Regions from separate parts of the Streptococcus lutetiensis genome, predicted to be linked through region 2. Evidence: riboswitches for the same ligand, from Rfam matches in the RefSeq annotation. Region 2 holds a riboswitch; the other holds the start of a gene.
The links. A riboswitch is a leader RNA that binds a small molecule or an ion and turns the genes downstream of it on or off. The one in region 2 is predicted to bind FMN.

Region 1 (4,441 bases), 840 kb from region 2:
TATCGTACATAAAGGGATGAGACTATGAAAAATACAATTGTGATTAAAATTGGTGGCGTTGCTAGCCAAAACTTGTCGCAAGACTTTTTAGCACAAGTCAAAAAATGGAAAGATACCCATAAAAATTTGGTCATTGTGCATGGTGGCGGCTATGCTATTAATAAATTAATGGAAGATAACCAAGTACCAGTTAAAAAAATCAATGGTCTTCGTGTAACTAGTCAATCTGATATGAAGTTGGTCAGCTATGCTCTTCTTTACATGGTTGGTGAAAATTTGACTGAAAAACTTAACCAATCATCTATTGATAGTATTCAGTTGCTATCGAATATTAAAAGAGTGGTGACAGCTGATTTTCTTGACAAGGAAACTTATGGTTACGTTGGTGATGTCTCAAATATTCAGATACCGATTTTGGAGCAAATGCTTGATAACAACATGTTGCCAGTTCTTGCATCGCTTGGCTATTCTAAAGATGGCGAACTTTTAAACATCAACGCAGATTATTTGGCAACAGCGGTCGCTGTCGCTTTAGAGGCTGAAAAATTAGTCCTAATGACTGATGTTAAAGGCGTTTTGGAAAATGGAGTTGTGCTTGATAGCTTAACATCGACAGAATTTCAAGAGAAAATTGACCAAGGAATTATCACTGGCGGCATGATTCCTAAAATCGAATCAGCAGTGAACACTGTTTTAGCAGGTGTGGGTGAAGTATTGATTGGCGACAATCTTGTAACAGGAACTTCAATCATCTGCTAACGTAAAGGAGCGACGAATGACAAAACTATTTCAAAATTATAAACGCGCAGCTATCGAATTTGTTAAAGCGCAAGGTAATTATCTTTTAGACCAGGACGGCAAAAAATACCTTGATTTTTCATCTGGTATTGGTGTGACTAATCTTGGTTTTCACCCACAAGTCAAAGCAGCTTTGCTTAAGCAGGCTGAGGAGATTTGGCACATGCCAAATTTGTACCACAATTCCTTACAAGAAGAAGTAGCAGGTAAATTAATCGGGGATAAAGATTATCTTGCTTTCTTTGCAAATAGCGGTGCGGAAGCTAATGAAGCAGCGATTAAAATTGCTCGTAAGGCGACTGGCAAGCAAGAAATTATCACTTTTGTGAATTCTTTTCACGGTCGTACCTTTGGGTCAATGTCTGCGACTGGTCAGGACAAAATTAAAGCTGGTTTTGGTGATGTTGTCCCACATTTTAGCTATGCGACATATAATGATTTGGATAGTGTCAAAGCCTTGGTGACTGAGGATACTGCGGCGGTCATGCTAGAATTGGTTCAAGGGGAGTCAGGAGTTCGTCCAGCAGATAAAACTTTTGTAACAGCCTTGAGCGAATTTTGTCAAAATACAGGGATTTTGCTTATTGTTGATGAAGTCCAAACAGGTATGGGACGTACTGGGAAACTCTTTTCATTTGAACATTATGGCATTGAGCCAGACATTTTTACTTTGGCAAAAGGTCTTGGAAATGGCGTGCCAGTTGGTGCAATGATTGCAAAAGAAAAACTTGGTTCAGCTTTTTCTTACGGCAGTCATGGGTCAACCTTTGGTGGCAATAAACTTGTCATGTCAGCAGCCTCAAGCGTACTAGATATTATGCTGGCTGATGGATTCTTGCCACAAGCACTTGAAAATGGTAATTATTTGCAAGCTGAGTTGAAGAAAGCTCTAGCTGGTAATTCAAAAGTAACTGAGGTTCGTGGGCTTGGTTACATGATTGGTATTGAAACAACTGAAAATCTTGTTGACTTGGTTGAAAAGGCACGGGACAAAGGTCTTGTTGTCTTAACTGCAGGAACAAATGTTATTCGTCTCTTGCCACCATTGACTTTGACAAAAGAGCAAATTGATCAAGGTGTTGCTATTTTGAAAGACGTTTTTGCCTAAGATAAAAGGACTTCTCTAGTGAGAGGTTCTTTTTCAAGTTGACAAATTGCTTTTAATTGTATAGAATTTTCTAAAAATGGGAGGAGTGACAAAATTGGCTAAAAAAGTTCTTGTTGTTTCAGGGCATCCTGATTTGAAAAATGATTCACTTGCAAATAAAATGATTTTAAAAGAAATTAAAAAGCTTTATCCAGAAGTTGAATTGGATATTTTGAGTAATTTGTATCCTGATTATCAGATTAATGTGACAGCTGAGCAGGAAAAATTACATCGAGCTGATGTTATTGTTTTTCAGTATCCACTTTACTGGTACATGACACCATCTTTGATGAATAAATGGATTGAAAAAGTTTTTGTGCATGGTTTTTCACACGGTTCAAATGGCAATGCCTTGAAAGATAAAGTTTTGATTGCTTCTTTGACGACTGGCGCAGGAGAAGCAGCTTATAGCGCAGAAACAGGCACAACGATTGACGAGCTTTTGGCACCGATTCGTTTGACAGCAAAATTGACTCAACTGAATTTTGCAGGCCATGTTGTGACACACGGCGTTTCTTATTCACTTCGAAACGACGCTGAAAAAGCCCAAGAAATGATTGCAAAATCACAAGTCCATGCCAAGAAATTGGTCGAAATGATTGAAAGTTTGTAGGAAATAATAAAAAAATTGACAGCTTTTTAGATTCGTGATAATCTTAAGAAGAATTGAATAGTTTTCTTCGGGGCAGGGTGAAATTCCCGACCGACGGTGTTGTTGTCTCGTTGATTGTTACTTGCTTTTATTTCTCGCTGATGTTTCGCTATGTCTGTGAGGAGAAGCAATTACTAATCAACTTTATTTGAAAAATGAGAGAGCTAAGTCCGTGAGCGCAAGCTGATCTGGTGTGATTCCAGAGCCGACAGTATAGTCTGGATGGGAGAAGAATTGATAGAGTGTCAAAAAGCATACTCTCGCTTTTTGAATTACTTTTTTAGTTGTCTTTAATCGCCTCGTAGTGTAATGCTACGAGGATTTTTGTTTTTGGTATATTTTATGTGTCAGAAAATTCAGACAACTACAGTGATACCCGATGAAAATGACTGATTAGTGCAAGCTAGTCGGATAATTTTTGTCGGGATTTTTTTATGTGAAAGGAGGAAGATATGGATAAAAACTATATGTTGCAAGCGATAGAAGAAGCTAAGCGTGGCTTTAGGCAAACTTACACCAATCCTTTAGTTGGTGCGGTGATTGTCAAAGATAATCATGTGGTTGCTCGTGGTGCACACCTGCAGTATGGTCATGAGCATGCTGAAAAGAACGCGATTTTATATTGTCAAACTCCGGAAGAACTATTTAATTCAGCTCTTTATGTGACCTTGGAACCTTGTCATCATAGGGGAAAACAGCCACCCTGTACCCAAGCGATTGTTGAGGCAGGTATCAAAAAGGTAGTTGTTGGCCAGCTTGACCCCAATCCTTTAGTAGCAGGAAAAGGTGTGGCTTTCTTAAAAGAGCAAGGAATAGAAGTAGTCACTCATATTTTGGAAGAAGAGGCACGCGCACTCAACAAGCATTACAATGTTTACTATGAGCGCAAGCGTCCTTATGTTGTTTTGAAACAAGCAGTTAGTCTGGATGGAAAGATTGCTGTGCTTGGCAAACGAACGGCTTTGACTGATGACGAGACAAATCGTTTTGTTCACGATGAACGTGATGATTTTCATGCGATATTGGTTGGTGCTGATACGGTCTTGATTGACAATCCACGTTTGCTGGGGAGTGGGACAAGCTTTTGTCCGCCAGTGCGTGTGATTTTGGATGAAAAGGGGCGTGTTTTTGACCAGTTAGATTTACAGATTTTTGAAGATAATTCGGCTCCAGTTTATATTTTTAGTAGTCGGAAGGTTTCGGATTTACCAAAGCATGTCACAGTAATTGATTTGCCAGAGTTTTCAATTGAAAATATTTTGCAGGTGCTTTATGAGAAGAAGCTTCAGTCAGTTTATGTTGAGGGCGGAGCTGGTGTTCATGATGCTTTTCTGGAAAGTGGGCTTTGGGATGAAATCATTTCTTATGTGACTCCTAAGCTTATTGGTGGTAATGGCAAAGCAGCCATGTCGAGTTTTCGTCTGGTTAGTCAAGCCTTAGAATTAGACGATTTTACCTGTCAAAAAATCGGAAATAATATTAGGCTTTCGGCTAGAAGGAGGTTGTGATGTTTACCGGATTAATTCAAGAACAAGGTCGTATTAGCCGGATTGTCAAACACCAGCAAAATATCAAATTAACTTGCAAGGCTTCACGAAAGTTGTTAGCTGATTATAAAATTGGCGATAGTATGGCAATCAATGGTGTCTGCTTGACTTGCGTGGCTAAAGCAGGGGATGCATTTACAGTGGATGTCATGCCAGAAACCTTTAGGAGAACGATTTTTTCAGAGAGTCGCGTCGGTGATTTGGTAAATCTTGAGTTAGCTATGTCAGCCAATGCTCGCTTTGAAGGGCACCTTGTGACAGGGCACGTGGATAGTGTGGCAAGGCTTGTTACAAAAG
Region 2 (4,441 bases):
CATTGCCCATTGTCGCATCGACAGCCACGGCACTAGCATCTAGCACTTCTGCCAAAAAATCATGCGACAAATGTAAAGGTCGTTTTATCATGATTTAAACTCCTCTTCTACCTTACAGCCTTGATAAGAGCCACGGCGTTCCATTTCTTTATCAATGGCATTCAAGACTTCCCATTTTTTGAGACTCCACATTGGTCCAATCAACATATCACGCGGAGCATCACCAGTAATGCGGTGAATCACGATATTTTTAGGAATAATCTCCAATTGGTCACAAATGATATTGACGTATTCGTCCATACTGAGCAATTTCAAACGCCCTTCATGGTAATCACGTTGCATTTTCGTACTTGTCATCAAGTGAAGCAAATGAAGTTTGATTCCATCAATCTCGTTATCGGTCACACAACGTCGAACATTCTCAACCATCATCTCATGTGTTTCCCCTGGAAGACCATTAATCAAGTGAGAAACAATCTCAACCTTAGGAGCCAATTCACGAAGACGTTTCACCGTTTTAACGTAAAGGTCATAAGTGTGAGCACGGTTAATGATTTTAGAAGTTTCATCATAAGTGGTCTGCAACCCAAGTTCAACAGTCACATGCATACGCTCAGACAACTCAGCAATGTAGGCAATGGTTTCATCTGGCAGACAGTCGGGACGTGTCCCGATATTAATCCCGACAACACCAGGCTCGTTAATGGCTTGTTCATAGCGTTCTCGAATCACATCAACCGTGTCGTGTGTATTGGTGAAGTTTTGGAAATAAACCAAGTATTTCTTAACTTCTGGCCATTTACGGTGCATGAAATCTATTTCTTTATAAAACTGATCACGAATTGGAGCATCTGGAGCCACGATAGCATCACCAGAACCTGATACTGTACAGAAAGTACAGCCACCATACGCTACCGTCCCATCACGGTTAGGACAATCAAAGCCCGCATCAATAGGAACTTTAAAAATCTTTTCTCCAAAAATCTCGCGATAATAATCATTTAGAGTATTGTAACGTTTTTTCATAGCTTTTATTATAACACTTTCTAAGCACGAGACAAACTCAAGTCATCTTAAAAAGACGACCCGTCGGTCGTCTCCTTCATACTTAATCTTGTTTTCCTTGGAAACGCCATTCAAAACGCTTCTTGTCATAAATTGGGTATACAGCTAGAGAAATGGCAAGAGCTAGCAACCAACCACCTAAGATATCTGTTGGGTAATGGACACCTAAGTAGATACGAGAGACAGCTGTTAAAAGAGCAAGTACTAGCACCAAAACTTGCAAAAGTCGCTTAGCTACTGTTTTTGTCAAATGTTGCTCGATAATAATCATCAAACTAATAGCCACAATCATACTGGATGCCGCATGCCAACTTGGGAACGATGGCCCCATTGGTCGTTTAACTAAGAATTCCAAACTTGGTCTTGGACGATTATAAAGGTACTTAAAGACTGTCGAAAAAGCCCCCATTAAAACTAAATTGCCAGCTAAGAGAAGTCCTTCCGTCTTCCAATTTTTTCGGAAATAGAAAAAGGCTGCAATGGCAAATGTATAGACAAAGGCAAGCGCTTCATGACCAAAATTTGTGATAACTTTAAAGAAAACGGTCAGATGAGCTGGTAAATCTCCACGAACGCTTAATTGAATACTTGAATCAAGTCCTGTTACAGCTTCAGGATAAAATTTTACAACATAGCCCAACATCATAAAAATCACGAGAAAGGTTGAGCCAAGTGTAAAATAGGTTTGTTTATGTTTCATGTTAATACCTTTCACAAGAATTTAGTGTAACAGTATTATTATAACGCAGTTCATTTTTTTAGCCTAGCCAGAGCCTCTAAATTCTGTAGCAAAACTGTAGCAGTTTAAACAAAGGTTAAGTTCAATAGCAGATTAACCAAAAAGTCTAGGACTCTGTCCCAGACTTATCATGTATTTATTTCATTAAAATCGGTTTTAGGCATGTCCATAGGATGAAGAAGGAAATAGAGAAAATCACTCCTTCAATCAAGTTAAATGGAACAACCATTGCAAAAAGGTAATTTCCTAAACCTAGAATAGCTGAAATATCAAAGTTTGCAAATTGGGCATAAAGTGGTACCGCATAGATATAGTTTAATATCAACATAGCCACGGTCAAACCAATCGTTCCCACAACTGAAGCCAAAACAAAAGTTTTCAAACTTGGTTTTCGATTCCAAATGAAAGCCATAGCTAACAAGAAAACTCCTAAAGCGACCACATTCATTGGCATGCCAATCAAGGTGGTAACACCACCATTATTTAACATGAGTTTTAGAAGTGTTCGCAAAATCAAAATTCCAAGCGCACTTTGCAAGTCAATCATCATAAGACCAACTAAGACTGGTAAGATTGAAAAATCAAATTGCAAGAAGCTGGCTGATGGAATCAGCGGAAATTGCAAATACATCAACAAGAACGAAAGCGTCGATAAAATGGCAATATGCGCCAATTTACGTGTGTTAGTCATAGTTTCAAGCATAAAAAAGTTCCTCCAATTTTCTCAAATTGAAAGAAGGCGTTCGAGTATATTGCTGTAGTCAAAAATCCTAGGCAAACTCTTGGTCTTCTCCCATCCAGACTTTACTGTCGGTTCTGGAATCTCACCAGATCAACTGCCAAGCAGCTCGCGGACTTTTATATTGCTCTCGTTCTCTTAGCAAACAACGAAAGGCAACACCGCCGGTCGGGAATTGCACCCTGCCCTGAAGACACCCTTAGAATATCAAAAAAAATCAAGCTCTGCAATATTTTTGACTGAAAAATCTTAATTTTATGCTGATTTTCCTCACTTTTTGGACTTTTATACGTCAAAAGCAGTCCTAAAGGACTGCTTTTCTTTTCTTTTATTTTAGTTTATCATGCTCGTAAGTGTGGCTGAGTTCCAAATTTGGAAATACTTGTTGGCGAAGTGCTTCATAAACAATCATACAGACGGTGTTTGACAAATTCAAGCTGCGCACGTGTTCATCATTCATCGGAATACGAAGCGCTTTTTCAGGATTTGCTCGCATGAAGTCTTCAGGAAGACCTTTATCTTCTCGACCGAAAAGGAAATAATGATGGTTGCCATCATTGTAGTTTTCGTCAGAATAAACTTTTTCAGCAAATTTACTAATCAAGTGAACTTTCCCATCACATTTTTCCATAAATTTTTCAATGCTATCATAGAATGTCACATCAAGTTTGTCCCAATAATCAAGCCCTGCGCGTTTCATTTTACGGTCATCAATTGGGAATCCCATTGGACGAATGATATGTAGTGGTGTATTGGTTGCAGCACAAGTTCTAGCAATATTTCCTGTATTTTGTGGAATTTGTGGTTGAAAAAGAACGACATGATTGACAGCCTTAGTAGCTTTTTCTTGGTAATCAAGTTCTTCGATATTCATAACTATTCCTCTCCGTTTTTTGACATAAAAATAAACCACACTGCCCGGAGTCAAGCTCAGCAAACAGCATGGTTGGCGGCGATTTATTAACTTAAATCATAACAGGTTTGATTTAAACTAACGAATTCTTATAAATTATTATAACACTTTAACATGCAAAGTCAACGTATTTGACGCGAAAATGTCATGTTTTTACGGCTTTTTCGATGTAAGCCTTTTCTTTTACAAAATTAAAAGAAGCCTTGATATGAAAGGCTTCTTAAACATTTATTATTTCTTCAAATGATATGAATAAGTTGCAATGATAATGTCTTCATACCAACGTAAACGCGCACGGATACGTAGGCTCATTTGGTTGTGAAGTATGTTTTGCCAACTGTGTTTTGGAATGAATTTTGGAATAATAACCGTCATAGTGTGATTATTTTTCTTAGCTTCATGATTCATTTTTTGAACAAACATCATAGTTGGTTTCACAATATCACGGTAGTTTGATTCAATATTGACAAAGGTAACATCTGGGAAATAGTGTTTGAATTCTTCTTCAACTTCTAAGTCTTTTTCACGTGTTTCCAAGGTTGATACGTGCATGGCAACAACCGTTTGTCCAATGCTTTTAGCATAGTTGATAGCACGAATACTTGCTTGTGTCATATTGCCGACCAAAATCAAAACCGTATTACCATCATAATGGATATTCTTAACATCATCTGTCAAACGAAGTTGCATAGCAACATTCTTGTAGTGATTCTTAATAGAATGGAACAAGAACATCAAGACAAAGATGATTGGGAAGAATGGCCAGATTTCACCAATTCTAAAAATCAATAAAATCAAAATGATGAGGTAACAAATAATTGCTCCCAAGATATTAGCCACAGAATGTTTCAAATAGCCTTGACCAAATTTGCGTTTCCAGTGAATGATCATCCCCGTTTGTGAAAGGGCAAATGGGACAAATACCCCAATGGTATAAAGCGGAATAAGACGCTCAGTTGAACCGTTAAAGATACAAAGAAGCGCA

Region 1: linked by a shared signal. The riboswitch ahead of ribD (bifunctional diaminohydroxyphosphoribosylaminopyrimidine deaminase/5-amino-6-(5-phosphoribosylamino)uracil reductase RibD) and the one ahead of DQN23_RS07020 (ECF transporter S component) in region 2 are both predicted to bind FMN.

Annotation. Positions count from the first base shown of each region.
Region 1 covers NZ_LS483403.1:557,531-561,971, forward strand. The annotation lists gene argJ (bifunctional ornithine acetyltransferase/N-acetylglutamate synthase) at 1-12, shown strand, start outside; gene argB (acetylglutamate kinase) at 25-759, shown strand; gene DQN23_RS03010 (acetylornithine transaminase) at 776-1,906, shown strand; gene DQN23_RS03015 (NAD(P)H-dependent oxidoreductase) at 1,983-2,558, shown strand; FMN riboswitch at 2,618-2,835, shown strand; gene ribD (bifunctional diaminohydroxyphosphoribosylaminopyrimidine deaminase/5-amino-6-(5-phosphoribosylamino)uracil reductase RibD) at 3,050-4,105, shown strand; gene DQN23_RS03025 (riboflavin synthase) at 4,105-4,441, shown strand, end outside.
Region 2 covers NZ_LS483403.1:1,392,769-1,397,209, forward strand. The annotation lists gene DQN23_RS07005 (tRNA (mnm(5)s(2)U34)-methyltransferase) at 1-91, opposite strand, end outside; gene DQN23_RS07010 (TIGR01212 family radical SAM protein) at 88-1,026, opposite strand; gene DQN23_RS07015 (phosphatase PAP2 family protein) at 1,109-1,765, opposite strand; gene DQN23_RS07020 (ECF transporter S component) at 1,941-2,507, opposite strand; FMN riboswitch at 2,586-2,742, opposite strand; gene DQN23_RS07025 (tRNA (cytidine(34)-2'-O)-methyltransferase) at 2,872-3,417, opposite strand; gene DQN23_RS07030 (APC family permease) at 3,688-4,441, opposite strand, start outside.